Regions from separate parts of the Dorea sp. AM13-35 genome, predicted to be linked through region 1. Evidence: a T-box and tRNA genes for the amino acid it is inferred to sense, from the RefSeq annotation. Region 1 holds a T-box; the other holds one or more tRNA genes.
What was found. A T-box is a leader RNA that pairs with one kind of tRNA and senses whether it is charged. The one in region 1 lies ahead of proS (proline--tRNA ligase), so its partner is inferred to be a tRNA-Pro.
Positions count from the first base shown of each region.

Region 2: it has a tRNA-Pro gene. The T-box ahead of proS (proline--tRNA ligase) is inferred to sense a tRNA for this amino acid. The anticodon was not compared.

Region 1 is NZ_QUCZ01000005.1:180,157-189,832, reverse strand. Features, by position in the region: gene DW152_RS07540 (MarR family transcriptional regulator) at 1-782, opposite strand, end outside; gene DW152_RS07535 (CCA tRNA nucleotidyltransferase) at 935-2,263, opposite strand; gene DW152_RS07530 (REP-associated tyrosine transposase) at 2,378-3,148, opposite strand; gene proS (proline--tRNA ligase) at 3,233-4,672, opposite strand; T-box leader at 5,139-5,349, opposite strand; gene DW152_RS07520 (RluA family pseudouridine synthase) at 5,787-6,632, shown strand; gene spoVG (septation regulator SpoVG) at 6,812-7,087, opposite strand; gene glgD (glucose-1-phosphate adenylyltransferase subunit GlgD) at 7,130-8,248, opposite strand; gene DW152_RS07505 (glucose-1-phosphate adenylyltransferase) at 8,245-9,519, opposite strand.
Region 2 is NZ_QUCZ01000004.1:7,824-17,499, forward strand. Features, by position in the region: gene DW152_RS05770 (hypothetical protein) at 1-106, shown strand, start outside; gene DW152_RS05775 (hypothetical protein) at 187-1,509, shown strand; gene glmM (phosphoglucosamine mutase) at 1,645-3,030, shown strand; gene glmS (glutamine--fructose-6-phosphate transaminase (isomerizing)) at 3,110-4,951, shown strand; gene DW152_RS05790 (nucleotidyltransferase family protein) at 5,122-6,060, shown strand; tRNA gene DW152_RS05795 (tRNA-Gln) at 6,395-6,465, shown strand; tRNA gene DW152_RS05800 (tRNA-Pro) at 6,521-6,594, shown strand; TPP riboswitch at 6,823-6,928, shown strand; gene DW152_RS05805 (4-hydroxybutyrate dehydrogenase) at 7,046-8,161, shown strand; gene thiM (hydroxyethylthiazole kinase) at 8,212-9,033, shown strand; gene thiE (thiamine phosphate synthase) at 9,020-9,661, shown strand.

The DNA of each region.
Region 1 (9,676 bases):
AACACTGCATCTGCAAAACGTTCTTTCCATCCATTTTTCTCCATTGTTTTTCTGAGAAAATAATACAGATCTTCCACCTGCACATCCTGATGAAACTTTTCGAAATTAGTGATCGCAGCGACCTTGCTGCTGCGCATATCCCGGCACATCAGTATATTATGATAATTGTATTCCCCATGAATCATCTTGCCCGTGAGAAAGCAGTCATTTCTAAGTTTCTCATAGTCTGAATTGCCAAGCCTTTCCGTTGCCGCCTGCGCCCATTCATACATACTGTCGAAAGCTTTCAGGAATGCACATTCAAACTCTCCTTTCAAAGGCACCTTTCTGATAAAACGGCGCACTTTTTTCAGTTCTCTGTCATGCTTTTCATATATTTTCACCAGATGTTCCGCCTGTCCGCATTTATTTTCCATGGGATGCTGAAGAAGGAGATGAAGCTTTGCAAGCTCTGCCGACGCCTCCACCAGTTCTTCTGATCGGCGTATTTCGCATTCTTTTCCATCACACCAGCGCTTCAATATATATTTCTCCCCATTTTCCATTTCTGTAATATGCCCGCCTTCCCTGTTCATTTCTATATGATCCAAATGAGTGTATCCTTCAGTTCTCAGATATTCATATAATTCACAGAGTGCAGGAATCCGGTTTGCGGTCAGCGACACTTCTTTAAGCAGAAACCATCCCCGATTTGTATCGCATAAAACAGCACCCCTGATCTTGCGGGTGCTGCTTATCTCCATATTATATTGTTCTAACACATTTTGTTCTAACTCCTGCATATCTATCCCCTGCACTTTACATATCATATTCTTTCTAAATGTATGTAAAAGCAGGCGTGAATATACCAAAAGGGGACGGGGATTTTCTAGAAAATCCCCGTCCCCTTTTGGTTACTTTATCCACTTACTTATTCACACATTTATACACTTAGTTATCCCAAATATTGGAATAACTTTTCTTTTGTATTCATATCCGGATCGTCAATTACAAGTTCCAGCAATTCTTCTAATTTTTCTCCGATTTTTTTACCCGGCTTCATTCCTGCTGCAATCAAATCACTTCCGTTTACTGCCAGTGTTTTCAAAGATACACACTGCCCAAGTGCGACAATTTTCCGGTATAACTCTTCTATTTCGTCCAGATTCTGTATTTTTTCTTCTCTTTTGTACAGGCTCTGCGCAAGTACATCCGCACGCCTTACTTCCATATAATATGGAAATAATTCTTCACCTATAATATTCATCGCGCGCCGCACATTTTTTTCCGTTGCTTCCATGCGGTAATCGTGATATTTTACAAGTTTTGTCACTTTACGCAATGTATCATTATCGAATTTCAGGCGCTTTAATACACGTCCGGCAATTTTCTCACTCTCTGCCGCATGTTTTTTAAAATGTGCAACTCCATTTGCATCCATCGTTTTTAGAGCTGGTTTTCCTGTGTCGTGTAAAAGCATAGTCAAACGCAGTATCTTATCTGCACGTACATTTTTCATCGCATGCAGTGTATGTTCACCCACGTTATACATATGGTGCGGTGTCTCCTGTATCGTTTCCATCATACGATCAAATTCTGGCAGAAATATCTGTGTAATTTTCAATTCCCATGCCATTTTAAGTAACTCCGGTCGGTCGGAAGTGAGCATCTTCACAAGCTCCACCTGTATCCGTTCCGCACTGATATTTCTAAGTGTTGGTGCCAGCTCACGCATACCTTCTTTTGTATCTTCTGAAATATCAAATCCCAGCTGTGCAGCAAAACGCACACCTCGCAAGATTCTGAGTGCATCTTCGCTGAAACGTTCTTTGGCATTTCCCACACACCGGATACATTTCCTTTGCAGATCCTCTTTTCCTCCGAAAATATCAATCAGTCCGTCTTTATCATTGTATGCCATTGCATTGATTGTAAAATCTCTGCGCAGCAAATCCTCTTTCAGGCTTCTTGTAAACGTCACTTCCCTCGGATGTCTGCTGTCGGTATATTCCCCGTCAATCCGGTACGTTGTAACTTCATATCCCTCTCTGCCAAATACAACCGTCACTGTACCGTGTTCAATCCCTGTGTCAAATGTTTTATCAAATAAAGATTTTGTCTCTCCGGGCATCGCAGATGTTGTGATGTCCCAGTCACCCGGCGTTCTATTTAAAAGTGAATCTCTTACACACCCACCAACTGCATACGCTTCATAACCATACATCTGCAATGTAGTGATAATCTTCTGCACATTCTCTGGTAATTGTAATTCTAAATATTCCACATTTTTACCTCCACTTATCCACATTCCATTTTATCATACCACATTTTTGAATTGGGGACGGGGTTTTTCCAGAAAATCCCCGTCCCCAATTCAAAAAGACCTGTCCCTAATTATCTAATATATTTCTTCTAACACTTGTTTTCTTATGTTTTCCACCATACATTGTGAAATATTAAGAGCCGTTTTTATTTTTCGATCAAATTCGTTTCTCATTGCTGAGTATTCTAATATTTCCTTCATAGATTCTTTATATTGCTGTGACATACTTTTTAATATCTCTACAGCAATCTCTTTCATTTGATCAAATTCTTCTTCCTTTATATCAATAAATAATAGCTTGTTACTACTATCCGGCAAATTATGAAATGCCCAGAACTGCTCTGCTGTTCCAAAAAATTCCTTGATTTTTTTATATACATTTTCATCCAAGATCTCTTTTTTTCTTATTTTACATAATTCATTCATGCTTCCATATTTATATGATCTTGGATCTTTACATAATTTTGCCTTTACGGGATTCAAATGAATATAGCGCAAACAGTTCCAAAAATAATTGGCATCTTCTATGCACTGGCTTTGAAAACGATTTTGAAAAACAACTCCTGATCTTTTATGTTTATAATTATAATATGATGCATATTTTGATGATATAACAGCCATAAATGCTGATAAATCTGATAAACTTGCTTTTATTAAAAGGTGAAAATGATTGGGCATGATGCAATAAGAATATATGCCCACATGATATTTGTCACAATTCTCCCGAATCAAATTTAACATTCGTCCTTTTTCTCGGTTTTGTGCAAATATAGATAAATGATTGACTCCTCGATTAGTTACATGATAAATATCTGATATACTTTTCTTCCTTGATTTACGAGGCATTCCTGTCTCCTTTCCTAAAAAGGGACAGGTCTTTTTCAATTGGGGACGGGGATTTTCTAGAAAATCCCCGTCCCCAATTATATTTTAATAAGATTTTCCCCAATATGCCATCTGTTTTGCAGGTTTTCCACAATAGATACATTTGTCGGAAATAAATTCTTCATCTTCAATCAGACATCTGGTTGCTGCTCCGCCTGTCAGATATTTTACTTCGCCTTCACATTCTGGATCTCCGCACCAGCAGGCTTTAACAAATCCACGATTTGCTTTGAACTTCTCTACCATTTCGTCCATTGTTGTTGCTGTATCGATGTGGCTGTTCAGGAACTCTTCTGCGCGGTTGTACATATCCTGCTGTTCCTGTTCAAGGATTTCACGCAGTTTTACAGCAATCTCATCCAGAGATACAACGATCTTCTCACGATTGTCACGACGTACAACCACAACCTGATTCTTCTCGATATCTTTTGGTCCAATCTCGATACGTGTCGGGATTCCGAGGATCTCCTGCTCAGAGAATTTCCATCCCGGGCTCTTGTCGGAATCATCAATCTTCACTCTGTATCCTGCTTTTTTCAGCTCATCAAACAGTGCATATGATCTGTCCAGAACGCCTTCTTTGTGCTGTGCGATCGGAATAACTCTACATTCTACCGGTGCAACATGCGGTGGTAATACAAGTCCGTCGTCATCACCGTGAACCATAATAAGTGCTCCGATACTTCTTGTAGACCATCCCCATGATGTCTCATAAGCACTGTGTAATTCGTTATTTTTATCTACATATTTAATATCAAATGCATCCGGGAATCCACTTCCGAAGAAATGACTTGTCGCAGACTGAAGTGCTTTTCCGTCATGCATCAATGCTTCAATCGTATATGTGTCTTCTGCTCCTGCGAATTTCTCGTGTTCTGCCTTTCTTCCTGCTACAAATGGAATAGCCATTGTCTCTTTATAGCAATCCTTATAAACTTCCCACATCTGAATTGTTCTTTCTTCAGCTTCTTCGTATGTTGCATGAAGTGTATGGCCTTCCTGCCACAAGAATTCTCTGGAACGTAAGAACGGTCTTGTTGTCTTCTCCCAGCGCAGTACGGAGTTCCACTGGTTCCATACCTTCGGAAGATCTCTGTATGATTTTACTGTTTTTGCCCACAGGTCACAGAATAAAGTCTCGGATGTCGGACGAATACATAATCTTTCCTGTAATCTCTCCATTCCACCATGTGTTACCCATGCAACTTCCGGTGCAAATCCTTCTACGTGATCTGCTTCTTTCTCAAGAAGTTCTTCCGGAATCAGAACCGGCAGGTATACATTCTCTACACCTGTTTCTTTAAAACGTCTGTCCAGATCTGACTGAATCAGTTCCCAGATCGCATAACCATTCGGTAAGTAGTTCATGCATCCTTTTACGCTGGAATAATCACAAAGATTTGCTTCACGTACAACGTCTGTGTACCACTGTGCGAAATCTTCGTCACGAGATGTGATATTTTTTACTAATTTTTCTTTTGCCATCTTTCTTTCTCCTTTTCTACTTTATTCTGGGAGCTCCTTTTATAAAGCTACAAATATAAATCCAACATTTTTACAGTGCCAGAAAAAAATATAATATGCTTTGACACATGTCTTGCATCAGCCGCATTACGGAACAACTATAACACTCATTTAGCAAGCCCTGATGTGGAACATAGATCGTTTGCGAATCTGCTCATAAATAAAATCATCTGGTACTCACTACGTTGTAAGCCTATAAGCGAAAAACATGGTGAAAGGTTTTGATTTCAACATCATCTTAATAAAACATCTACAGAACCTGCCACTGACAATTTTTTCCGGTGGTCAGGACAATAATGATAGCGATAGCATAAAACACGCTTTTCAAGTTTTATCCGCTGATTAGCGATCGTCAAATGTGATCATGCAAGCATGGTACATTTTCCTCGTCGCCATAATAAAAAACGCCGGACCTTTCAGCTCCCTAAAAAGGGACCGAAAAGCTCGGCGGTACCACCCTAGTTAACTGCAACCCTTTTGCAGTTCTCTTCATTCATCATTAACGCTGACGGAAACGCTGTATTTTCATACAGTGGCTCCAAGACCGGTTCCACAGTGCTCCTGCCAGACATCTTTCACCATTATGATGTCCTCTCTGCTGCCCGCTACCATGTACTAATTCTCTTCATCGCCATATTATTTATGGAATTGTTCATAATTTTAATCTATGGTTTTTCTTTTGTCAAGCAACAAGCATGATTATTTTTCGCTCCTAAATTGAAAATTTAAACTCCACTCTTAATCTCCATGATGGATCTTACTCCTGCATAAATAGAATTTAACCTTGCAAGCTCTAAATTCACATATGTAAAACACTTAACACAAAATAAATCATTCTATCAAGGCTCTACTCTATATTTTGCATATGCACAACAAATTACAATGTAGAAATTCAATAAAAGTCACAACTTTTAAAGTCTGAGTGGAATTTAGTTCCGCACTGGAATTTACTTTTTCAAGTCAGCCTCCTGCATTTGTATTTTCCGGCAATCCCGCTATAATTTATTTGCATATTCCATAGCTCTGTGCTTAAATAAAAAAAGAAATCCAGATTTCTGACAGGAGGAAATCATTCATGCAGAATCATATTCAAAAAAATTACAGAAAAAATAATTCTACTTTAAATATTTTATTCGAGGATTCCGATATTATCGTATGTGAAAAACCGCACGGCACAGCAACGCAGAGCCGCCGTATTGGTTCGCCTGATATGGTAAATCTGATCAAACGCCACATTTATGAAACATCTTCTGATAAAAGCGAGCCATATCTCGCAGTAATACACAGACTGGACCAGCCAGTCCGCGGTATTCTTGTCTTTGCCAAAACACCTGCTGCCGCAAAAGATTTAAACCGCCAGCTTCAGAATGGTGATTTTGGAAAATATTATCTTGCCCTGACAAACGGAATTCCGTCTGACACTTCTGGAACACTGGAAAATTATTTGTATAAAAATCCGCAGACTAACACTGCGTCTGTCTGTGATGCAAAAAAGAAAGGCGCAAAAAAAGCTCGCCTCTTCTACGAAATCCATAATGAGTTACGAGATTTTTTCACAGATACTTCCCGTTCCACTCCAGATACTATCAACACAAATTCCGAAGATATTTTTTTCAGTAAAAACCCCGTAAACGCCGGGGATGAACATGCTTCAGACATCCAGGATATTTTTTCAAGCAGCACCTCTGTGGACAACGGGCAGTCCACGAAGACACTTCTCAAAATCCATCTGGACACCGGACGCTTTCACCAGATCCGCTGCCAGCTCGCTGCTATCGGATGCCCGATCGTCGGCGACACAAAATACAATCCAGACTGCCGTGCAAAAAAAGGATGGCAGACATTATGTCTGTGTGCATATAAACTTGATTTTACACATCCTGTCACACATAAAAAAATGCATTTTTCTTTACTAGCCTGATTTTGATGACCAACCCGATATGAGCATACTTCTAAATACTATGACATCTGCAACAAAACGGGCAGTCGCGTAAAGTGCGATGATTCTTTCTCTTTTACAAGAAAAATTTTAAGGACGGAAGAGATGCATTTCTTCCGTCCTTAAACATTTCATTTCTTAATCAGTTTATATGATAGCGGCTACGCTTCCATAACTTCTTTACTCATTGCTTCTTCATACTTGCTAAGAATAATATTCTGGATACGCTCTCTCGTTCCGGAATTGATCGGATGCGCAATATCACGGTACTCTCCGTCCAATGACTTCTTGCTTGGCATAGCAATGAAAAGTCCCTTCTCGCCTTCAATCACTTTGATATCATGAATGACAAATTCTTCATCCATTGTGATCGAGACAACCGCCTTTAATTTGCCCTCCTTTGCTACCTTTCTCACTCGTACATCTGTAATCTGCATTTGTTCTAGCCCCTTTCTTTCAGCCGTTGTACTGTAATCTTTCTACAGCACATACCTCTCGTTCTTTTCGATGACCACTTTCACACCATCTTCCCCTACATGCCTTGTGTTCGCTCTGATGGTGTTACGACTTTCTACAATACAGTTTTCAATATAAGTATTGTCCCCAAGATAAACATCATTCAGAATGATAGAATTTTTAATTACACAATTATTTCCGACGAATGTCTTCTTAAATAATATAGAATTTTCGACGGTACCATTGATAATACTTCCACTTGCAATCAGACTGTTCTTTACAACCGCACCCGGATTATACTTTGCAGGCGGCAGGTCGCTTACCTTTGAATATACATCTGGCTGTTCCTTGAAGAAGTAGTTTCTTACCTCCGGTTTCAGGAAATCCATATTCGTCCGATAATATGCATCCACGGTCGAAATACTGTTCCAGTAGTCTTTTATTTTATAACCATATATTTTCTTCAGATTCTTGTATCTGATGAGAATATCGGTCACAAAATCATGTCTGTCCTCTTCCGCACAGTGCTCGATCATATCGATCAGATGTCTTCTCCTGATCACATAAATCCCGGTGGAAATAGTGTTGGACTTAGCCACCATCGGCTTCTCTTCAAATTCTTCCACGCGCATCGTATCATTCATCTTCAATGTTCCAAACCGGCTCGCATCCTCTCCTGGAGCAAGTTCTTTACACACGATCGTAATGTCTGCGCGTTTTGCTATATGATATTCCAGAACCTTGTTATAGTCCATCTTATACACCGCATCGCCGGATGTAATGATAACGTAAGGTTCGTGGCATCTCTTCAAAAAATCAAGATTCTGGTAAATCGCATCTGCGGTTCCTCTGTACCAGTATCCGTTATCTGCTGTGATTGTCGGGGTAAATACATAAAGTCCGCCCTGTTTTCTTCCGAAATCCCACCACTTGGAGGAATTCAGATGTTCATTCAACGAACGGGCATTATATTGTGTTAAAACTGCCACTTTCTGAATATGTGAGTTGGACATATTACTGAGTGCAAAATCAATCGCCCGGTAACTTCCTGCGATCGGCATTGCTGCTACTGCACGTTTCTGTGTAAGTTCTTTCATCTTATAACTGTTGCCACCCGCTAGAATAATTCCTACTGCTCTCATACCCGTTCACCTGCCTTTATCAAAGTCTCTCCGCTGTCCAGTACGCCATCCGGGTAATCCTCTGCCGTTGTCTTACCACTGATCGCAGTATTTTTTCCAATCTGTACTTTTTCCGGGATTACCGAATTCTCTCCAATCGTTACCAGTCCAAAAGAATATACGGACGGTTTCAGGCGGTTCGGTACATCTCTTCCGATTCCCATTACAACTTCATCACCGATTTTACAGTTCTCTGCGATAATCGCCTTGTCCACAACACAGTTTTTGCCGATTACTGCATCCTTCATAATGATAGAATCTCTCACAACGGTTCCTTCTCCTATCACAACACCAGATCCGATAACACTATTGTGAACTTCACCGTAAATTTCTGATCCATTACCGATAATGCATCTGTCGATCACTGCCTGTTCGGAAATATACTGCGGCGGCAGGATGCCACTGTTTGTATAAATCTTCCAGAACTCTTCATAAAGATTGAACTCTGGAATGATATCGATCAGTTCCATATTCGCTTCCCAGTAAGAACCAAGCGTTCCTACGTCTTTCCAGTAACCATTGTACTCGTAAGCAAATAAGCGTTCACCTTTTCTGTGACAATATGGAATAATATGTTTACCAAAATCACATCCAGACTCATCTCTCATCGTATGCAATGCTTCTTTGAGCACCGGCCAACTGAATATGTAAATTCCCATAGATGCGAGATTACTCTTCGGCTTCTCTGGTTTTTCCTGAAATTCTGTGATCCTTCCATCATCATCTGTGATCACGATTCCAAATCGGCTTGCCTCTTCCATCGGCACCGGCATCGCTGCGATCGTCACATCCGCATTATTCGCTTTGTGATAATCCAGCATAACTTCATAGTCCATCTTATAGATATGATCTCCGGATAAGATCAGTACATAATCCGGATGAAAAGTCTCTATGTAATCAATATTCTGATAAATCGCATTCGCAGTTCCGGTATACCATTCACTGCTCGTGCTCTTCTCATATGGTGGTAAAATCGTTACTCCACCATAATTTCTGTCCAGATCCCACGGAATTCCGATTCCGATATGAGCATTCAATCGAAGCGGTTGATACTGTGTCAGTACTCCCACGGTGTCAATTCCAGAATTAATGCAGTTACTCAGAGGAAAATCAATAATCCGGTACTTTCCTCCGAAAGCTACTGCAGGTTTTGCAACTTTAGCAGTTAGGACTCCAAGTCTGCTGCCTTGTCCGCCTGCCAGAAGCATTGCTATCATTTCCTTCTTTCTCATGTCTTCACCCCTTCACAGTCGTTTATTATCTTATTATAGCATATATTTATCCTTCCGTGAACATTTTTCACAATTTTAGTAAACGTTTCGTGACCTTTTTATGAAAATATACCAAGAAATTTTAGGTTGGTTTTTTTGCCAGATATGTTTATAATAA
Region 2 (9,676 bases), on a different contig from region 1:
TGGAAAGCATTATTATTGGATGAGTATAGAAGAAATGGAAAAAGATGATAACATTAGGAACAAAAACCTGGAAGTGGTAGATTTTGTAAAAGAATATATGGGATAAAGTTTTCCGCTTGTGTATTTCGCAGAGTTTTTGAAGATACACAGGCGGTTTTGTTACTTATATTGTAGCAGGAGGTTGCTATGTCGGAAATGAAGATGAATTATATTTTTATAGAAAAAGAAACGCAGGATTCGATATCTATGTGTGAGCAGATCGCTGAGCTGCTGGGCGTGGAGGACAGCAAGATGAAGTCAGGCAACTTGCCAATGTCAGGTTTCATTTGCTTGCAGGATGTAGAAGTGTTTTATGAGATCTCCGGCAAGAGTGGTGCGGATCAATATTTCCTGGAATTAAGTACAAAAGCCAGAGTGAACAGAGCTGTGATCGCACTGCAGACATTAGATGATACCATTTATCAATCGCCGAAGCAGAAGTATTACACGGCAATTCGTGTGTATGATGGGATTTCGGAAAGCTATTGTAAGCGGCTCTATCCTAAATATGCAGAGTTTGAGCGGCTGCTTCGCGCGTTGGTATCTCTGATCGTGACGAAGGCGTATGGAAGTGCATGGCGGGAAGAGACCGTGCCGGAAGAGATGATGGCAGATCTTAAGAAGAATGCAAGAGGCAATCTGCCGATCAGTGAGACTCTGGAGCAAATGGATTTATCCACAGTGGAAGAATATTTATTTGCAGAAAGAGAAGTTGTGTATGAGGAGGTTGTCGCAGGTAGCGGTGAAAATGCAAATGGGACGGCTGGTAAAACAGCAGATTTTGAACAATTATCAAAAGAAGAATTATGCCGGTTGCTGGAAGAACTTCGACCGACAAGCCTGTGGGAGCGGCATTTTGAATCACTTGGAAGTCAGAAAAAGTGGAAAGAGAAAATTGTTGGCGTACATCCGGTGCGCAACAAAGTGGCACATCAGAAACGGATCAGCGGCGCGGAATATAAGCAGACAACCAGAAAATTACAAAGTCTGAACCGGGATCTGAAGCATGCGATTGGAGAGATCCAGAAGCAGAACTTCACAGATGTGAGTCGGGCAGATATGCTGGGAAGTTTTGTTGATGTATTGGAAAATATTCAGCTTATGACAGATGCTACAAAGGCAGCGGTGTCTGCAATATCAGCAGTACCGGCAGCTGTGGAAAATGTTGCCAGATGGAATACAATTTCACCGGTTACAAAAAGTACGCAGATGATAGCGGAAGTATTATCTGATATGCGGCGTAGACAGCAGGAAGTAATGGCAGCAGTCAGACCGGCGGCGATAGCTGCGAGCATGCAAAAAGATGTGGTATCGGAAGTTGCGAAAAGTCTTCGTATACCACAGACAATGCGTGACAGTATCGCAACTGCGGCGAAGATGTCACGGCTTATGAACATTTCAGGAATTGTAAATCTGGAAGATAAGGGGAATAAAACTGAGGATAATGACTTAGAAAACAATAGGGACTAGTAAATTCCGGCAATTTACGCTATAATAAATAAGATTATAGGCAAAACTAAGGAATTAATAAAAAGAGATAATAATCAAGTCCGGATCTGCCGGACGCCAAATATAATATACCAAAGTAGAAAGGATTTTAGAACGATGGGTAAGTATTTTGGAACTGATGGTTTCCGTGGGGAAGCTAATAGGAACCTGACAGCAGATCACGCATACAAGATTGGGCGTTTCCTCGGCTGGTATTATGGAGAACTGAAAAGACAGAATGGAGATGACACTCCGGCTAGAATTGTAATTGGTAAGGATACAAGACGTTCCAGCTATATGTTTGAATATACACTGGTCGGTGGACTGGTAGCATCCGGTGCAGATGCATACCTGCTTCATGTTACAACAACACCGTCTGTAGCTTATGTGGCAAGAGTAGATGAGTTTGACTGTGGTATTATGATTTCCGCAAGTCATAATCCATATTATGACAATGGAATTAAGCTGATTAATGGTAATGGTGAGAAGATGGATGAAGGAACAATCAGCCTGATCGAAGCATATCTGGACGGAGAAGTAGAATTATTTGGAGAGAAATATTCAGAAGTTCCGTATGCACACAAAGAGAAGATTGGTCGTACCGTAGATTATGTATCAGGAAGGAACCGTTATGTCGGATATCTGATTTCTCTTGGAATGTATTCGTTCAAGGGTGTCAAAGTTGCATTAGACTGTGCGAATGGAAGTTCATGGAATATTGCCAAATCTGTATTTGACGCACTGGGAGCAAAGACTTACGTGATCAATGCGGATCCGAATGGAACAAATATCAATAACAATGCAGGGTCTACACACATTGGAGGACTGCAGAAGTACGTGGTAGAAGAAGGCATGGATGTTGGATTCGCTTATGACGGAGATGCTGACCGCTGTCTCTGTGTGGATGAAAAAGGGCAGGTTGTAGACGGAGATGCGATTCTTTACGTATATGGAAGATATATGAAAGAGCGCGGAAAACTGGTGACAAATACAGTTGTTACAACAGTTATGTCTAACTTCGGACTTTACAAAGCATTTGATGAGCAGGGTATCGATTATGCGAAGACTGCTGTCGGAGATAAATATGTATATGAATATATGCAGAAGAATGGCTGCCGAATTGGTGGAGAGCAGTCCGGTCACATTATTTTCTCAAAATATGCATCAACAGGTGATGGTATTTTAACCAGTCTGAAAATGATGGAAGTTATGATGGCAAGAAAGAAGACAATGAGCCAGCTGACAGAAGATTTACACATTTATCCACAGGTGCTTGTGAATGTACGTGTACAGGATAAAGCTGTTGCACAGGCAGATCCGGATGTGCAGGCAGCAGTACAGAAAGTTGCAGACGAGCTGGGTGATACAGGAAGAATCCTTGTCCGTGAATCTGGTACAGAGCCACTGATACGTGTAATGGTAGAGGCTGAGACACACGACATCTGCCAGAAATATGTGGATGATGTAGTGAATGTGATTAATGAAAAAGAGAAGACAAGATAGCCTGGCTCTCAGAATCAGAAAATGTAGATAGATGATAAGGTCGTATGATCTGACAGGAAAGATAGGAGTATTAAGAAATATGTGTGGAATTGTAGGATATGTAGGAAATAATCAGGCAGCACCGATTTTGTTGGATGGACTGTCCAAGCTGGAATACCGTGGTTATGATTCGGCCGGAATTGCTGTCCGTGATGCAAATGGCGATGCTGAGATTGTTAAGGCAAAAGGACGTCTGAAGATTCTGGCTGAGAAGACAGATAATGGTGCCGCTGTCCCGGGAACATGTGGAATCGGCCATACAAGATGGGCAACACATGGGGAGCCGTCTGAGAACAATGCACATCCGCATAAGAGTGATGATGGCAATGTAGTTGCTGTTCACAACGGTATCATTGAAAATTATCAGGAATTAAAGGAAAAACTGTTAAGAAACGGATATACATTCTATTCCAATACAGATACAGAAGTAGCGGTAAAACTGATCGATTACTACTATAAGAAATATGAAGGAACACCGGTTGATGCGATGAATCACGCAATTGTCCGCATCCGAGGTTCTTATGCGCTGGCAGTTTTGTTTAAAGATTATCCGGAAGAGATTTATGTGGCCAGAAAGGACAGTCCGATGGTTCTCGGAGTTGCTGACGGAGCATCATATATTGGATCTGATGTACCGGCTATTTTGAAATATACAAGAAATGTATATTATATTGGCAACCTGGAGATGGCGCGTGTAAAGAAAGGTGAGATCACTTTCTACAATCTGGACGGAGAAGAGATTGAGATTGAACCAAAGGAAATTAACTGGGACGCAGAAGCCGCTGAAAAAGGCGGTTATGAACATTTCATGATCAAAGAGATTCATGAACAGCCAAAAGTTGTAGGAGATACCATTAACTCTGTTCTTACGACAGATGGCAAGATTGATTTGTCAGAGGTTGGTCTGTCAGAAGAAGAGATCAAAGATATTCGTCAGATTCACATTGTAGCATGTGGTTCTGCATATCATGTTGGAGTTGCAACACAGTATGTAATGGAAGATCTTGCAAGAATTCCGGTGCGTGTAGAGCTGGCATCCGAATTCCGTTATCGCAATCCGTTACTGGATGAGAAGGACCTGGTTGTATTGATCAGCCAGTCCGGTGAGACAGCAGATACGCTGGCTGCACTTCGTGAGTCCAAAGCAAGAGGTGTGCGCACACTTGCAATTGTAAATGTAGTAGGTTCTTCCATTGCAAGAGAAGCAGATAATGTATTCTACACACTGGCTGGACCGGAGATTTCCGTTGCAACAACAAAAGCATACAGCACACAGTTAATTGCAGGTTATGCACTGGCAATCCAGTTTGCCAAAGTAAGAGGCGAGATTGACGAAGCGCGTTATAGCGGTCTGATCAAGGAAATGCAAACCTTACCGGAGAAGATTGAGAAGATTATTGAAGACAAAGAGAGAATCCAGTGGTTTGCATCCAAACAGGCAAATGCAAGAGACGTATTTTTCGTAGGTCGTGGTATTGACTATGCAATCTGCCTGGAAGGAAGTCTGAAGATGAAGGAGATCAGCTATATTCATTCTGAGGCATACGCTGCAGGTGAATTGAAGCATGGAACGATTTCTCTGATTGAAGACGGCATTCTTGTTGTCGGTGTTCTGACACAGCCGGATCTCTATGAGAAGACAGTTTCTAACATGGTTGAGTGCAAGAGTCGTGGCGCTTACCTTATGGGACTTACAAATTTTGGACAGTATAATATTGAAGATACAGCAGACTTTACGGTATATATTCCAAAGACAGATCCGTTATTTGCAACATCACTGGCAGTCATCCCGTTACAGCTCCTTGGTTATTATGTCAGCGTTGCAAGAGGTCTGGACGTAGATAAGCCGAGAAACCTTGCAAAGAGTGTTACAGTAGAGTAATCTTCCTACAAAAGGCGGTCGTTTAGAAAATATTAAAAGAATATTAATAAAAAAGGTGCTCAATATTGTGATGAAAATGCTATAATATTATCGCAATATTGAGCAACATAGCATCTGAAGGAAAATGCCGATGGCGGGCTTGAGAGATGCTGGAACAAGGAGAGGTACAAATGAAAACGACATTAGTTATTATGGCTGCCGGAATCGGATCCCGTTTTGGCGGCGGAATTAAACAGCTGGCACCGGTCGGACTGCATGGTGAGATCATCATGGATTATTCCATTCATGATGCAATCGAAGCAGGATTTAATAAGATTGTCTTTATTATCCGTAAGGACATTAAGGAAGCATTTAAGGAAGCAATCGGAGATCGTATTGAGAAGATCTGTGCGGATCTGGATGTAGAGATTGCATATGCATACCAGGAGCTGGATGCACTTCCGGAAGGAATCGAACTTCCGGCCGGACGTACGAAGCCGTGGGGAACCGGACAGGCAGTTCTTGCGTGCAAAGATGTTTTAAAAGAGCCATTTGCAGTTATCAACGCAGATGATTACTATGGAAAGGAAGCATTTACTAAGCTTCATGATTTCCTCGTAGATTACACACCGGAGAAGGCGAATGCATTCTGCATGGCAGGTTTTATCCTGAAGAACACATTAAGCGAGAATGGATCTGTTACCAGAGGTGTGTGTGAACTGAATGAGAAAGGCTATCTGACAGCAGTTCATGAGACACATAACATTGTGAAGACAGCAGACGGTACAGCAGCCGATACAGAAGACGGATTAAGAGCCATCGATCCGGAATCTTATGTATCTATGAATATGTGGGGACTGACACCGGAGTTTATTGGTGTGCTGGAAGATGGATTCAAAGAGTTTTTTGAGACAATGGGAGACAAAGACATCCTGAAAGCAGAATATCTTTTGCCGATTTATATTGATGAACTATTACAGGCTGACAAAGTATCTGTAAAAGTGCTTGACTCTCATGACAAATGGTTTGGTGTAACATACAAAGAAGACAAAGACTATGTTGTAAAGTCTTTTGCCAAACTGATCGAAGACGGCGTATACGCTGAGAAACTGTTTGAGGACTTGAAGTAAGAATTATCAGAAATAAGAAAGACTGTTATAGCATGTGTGCATGCTATAACAGTCTTTCTTGATTTTATGAAGTTATTGTAATGTTGGAGCGTTTTATGAGAAAATACAATTACATCAACGGTATAATAATATAGAAACGAAAAAATTGTAAATTTGCAAACCATCGCAAACCCGTGTAAAATGGGCATTTTCAAAGACGCTCGACAAGAAAATACAAAAAAGTTGAAAAAAATTAAAAAAAGGGGTTGCAATTTTTGGATTTGCTGATATAATAATATTTGTTCGCTGATGAAATACAAAAGATAAACAACGAACGCAACAGAGAACTACGTAATGCGGATTGGTGTAATGGCAGCACAGCAGACTCTGACTCTGTTAGTAGAGGTTCGAGTCCTCTATCCGTAGTTCCTTGGCAGGGGCGCCGAGTGTTTTGAATGTTTGAAACATTCGGTTGACATGCCGGAGTGTGGCTCAGCTTGGTAGAGCGCTACGTTCGGGACGTAGAGGTCGCAGGTTCAAATCCTGTCACTCCGATTAAGATGAATCTCAAAGCTTATTGCTTTGAGATTTTTTTTTGCTATGGCATCTGGAGAAAGTTGCCGGTGGCAAGTTCTGTAGCTTATGGTGATGGGAAAAATGCGTCATACTTGCATGATTTATAATTGCAATTTCTTGACATCTGTTGGTGGGGCGAGTATCATTAACTGTGTTAAGACTGTAACTATCCAGTATAGTTACAGTAGATGAATTAACGAGTAAAAGAGTGATGACAAGGGGAGCTTATGTATAGGCTGAGAGGAAGTTTAGAAACTTCGACCCGGAACCTGATATGGATAATGCCATCGTAGGGATGTATTAGATATTACAGAACCCTCCTTCGTCTTCAGTCGAAGATACAGGAGGATTTTTTTGTGCAAGTTGGAGCTTACGGAGGAAGGCTAAGAATAAGCTTAAAAAGAAGAAAAACAACAGGAGGACAACAGTCATGAAATTATTTCAGCAGAAATCAGTGATCGAGAAATATGATGATGTGAAAAGCTTCGTGGAAGCATACAACATCGGAGCGGATGATTTCATTCTCGCGACAAAACGGATTTACGAGACCTGTTTTGCACCGCTGAATCTGAAAGCACATGTAGAATACAAGAGCAAATATGGCAGCGGTGAGCCGACAGATGTAATGATCGATGCACTGCTTGAGGATTTCCGTCAGGGAGATTATAAGAGAATCATTGCTATCGGCGGTGGAGCTGTCATTGATATGGCGAAGATTCTTGTACTGGACGGGGAAGCGAAAGCAGAGAGCTATTATCGGAAAGAAGTACCGCTTCGCAAAGTGCGCACACTTCTTGCAGTGCCGACAACCTGTGGCGCAGGATCGGAAGTGTCCAATGTCTCCATTACAGAGATTACTTCGATCCACAGCAAATTAGGACTCGCCGTAGACGAGATTTATGCAGATGAGGCAGTGCTGATCCCGGAACTTTTGCGTGAGCTTCCATATGAGTTCTTCGCAACCAGCGCGATCGATGCATTTATCCATGCGATTGAATCTTTTGTATCACCAAAAGCGAATCTCTACACGGAGATGTTCAGCGAGAAAGCAATGGAGATGATCGTGCATGGATTCCGTAAGATTATCGCTCATGGAAAAGAATACAGGATGGAGCTGCTGGAAGATTTTCTTGTGGCAAGTAATCTGGCAGGTGTTGCATTTGGCAATGCCGGAACCGGAATGGTGCATGCCATGTCCTATCCGCTGAGCGGAATGTATCATGTCGCACACGGAGAGGCAAATTATCAGTTCCTGACTGCCGTATTTGCTGCTTATCAGAAAATGAATCCGACCGGCAAAATCATTCGTCTGAATGCATTTCTCGCAAAAATGATGGAATGTGATGAAGCGGTTGTCTATGAAAAACTGCAGGAATTGTTAGACCAGATTATCAGTCGTAAAAAATTAAGAGAATATGGCATGAAGGAAGAAGAAATCCATTCATTTGCCGTAAGTGTAGACGCAAGTCAGCAGAGACTTTTAAATCAGAGCTATGTGAAGCCTACCATTGAGCAGATGGAGGCAGTTTACAGAGAACTGTACTAGATAGTATACGAAAGTATAGAATAGTATATTCAAACATCAGGAGGAGAATTATGCTTGGAGAAATGTTAAATAAAGTCAGAGAGACAACCCCTCTGGTTCACAATATCACAAATTATGTAACCGTAAATGATGTGGCAAATGTATTGCTGGCATGTGGCGGAAGTCCGATCATGTCTGACGAGCCGCAGGATGTGGAAGATATTACTTCCATCTGTGGAGGATTGAATATCAATATCGGTACATTAAATATAAGAAGTATCGAAGGCATGAAGCTGGCTGGAAAGAAAGCGGCAGAACTGGGACATGCAATTCTGCTGGATCCGGTAGGAGCGGGAGCAAGTGCACTGCGCACGAACACAGCCGTTTCTCTGATGGAAGAAATTCCGTTTTCCGTGATCCGTGGAAATATTTCCGAGATCAAGACCCTGGCATCCGGCAGTGGTACAACAAAAGGCGTAGATGCTGATGTTGCAGATGCAGTGACAGAAGAGAATCTGGATGAAGCAGTTGCATTTGCAAAGGCATTTGCAGAGAAAGCAAACTGTGTTGTTGCGATTACAGGGGCGATTGATCTGGTGAGTGATGGAAAATCCTGCTATGTGATTCGTAATGGACGCCCGGAAATGGGTAAGATTACAGGAACTGGCTGCCAGTTATCCGGAATGATGACTGCATATATCACCGCAAATCCGGAGCATACGCTGGAGGCGGCAGCGGCAGCAGTATGTGTGATGGGACTTGCCGGTGAGATCGGATTTTCACGAATGCAGGACGGAGACGGCAATTCTACATACAGAAACCGTATTATTGATGCGATTTACAATATGGACGCAAAAACACTGGAAGAAGGTGCAAAATATGAACTGCGATAAGAAAGATTTACTTTTATATGCGGTGACAGACCGTCACTGGCTTGGAGAAGAAACATTATATGAACAGGTGGAGAAAGCGCTGAAAGGTGGAGCTACATTTATCCAGCTGCGTGAAAAAGAACTGGATACAGCGCATTTCTTAGAAGAGGCGAAGGAAATCCAGAAACTTTGCAGAGAATATAAAGTGCCGTTTGTGATCAATGATAATGTAGAGATTGCGGCAGAAATTGAGGCAGACGGTGTGCATGTCGGACAGAGTGATATGGAAGCCGGAGATGTGCGTGCAAAACTTGGAGCGGATAAGATCATCGGTGTTTCTGCGCAGACGGTTGAGCAGGCACTCCGTGCGCAGGAACATGGCGCAGATTACCTTGGCGTTGGTGCGGTATTTCCGACAGGTTCTAAGGCAGATGCGGTAGAAGTGGATCATAATGTGCTGAAAGCAATCTGTGAAGCAGTGGATATTCCGGTTATTGCCATTGGTGGAATTACAAAAGACAATGTAAAAGACCTTGCCGGTAGCGGTATTTGTGGAATCGCAGTGATCAGTGCGATTTTCGGACAGAAAGATATTGAAGCTGCAACAAAAGAACTGCGCGAACGCACTCAGAATATGTTGAGAAATTAAGAGAAGTTATGCATA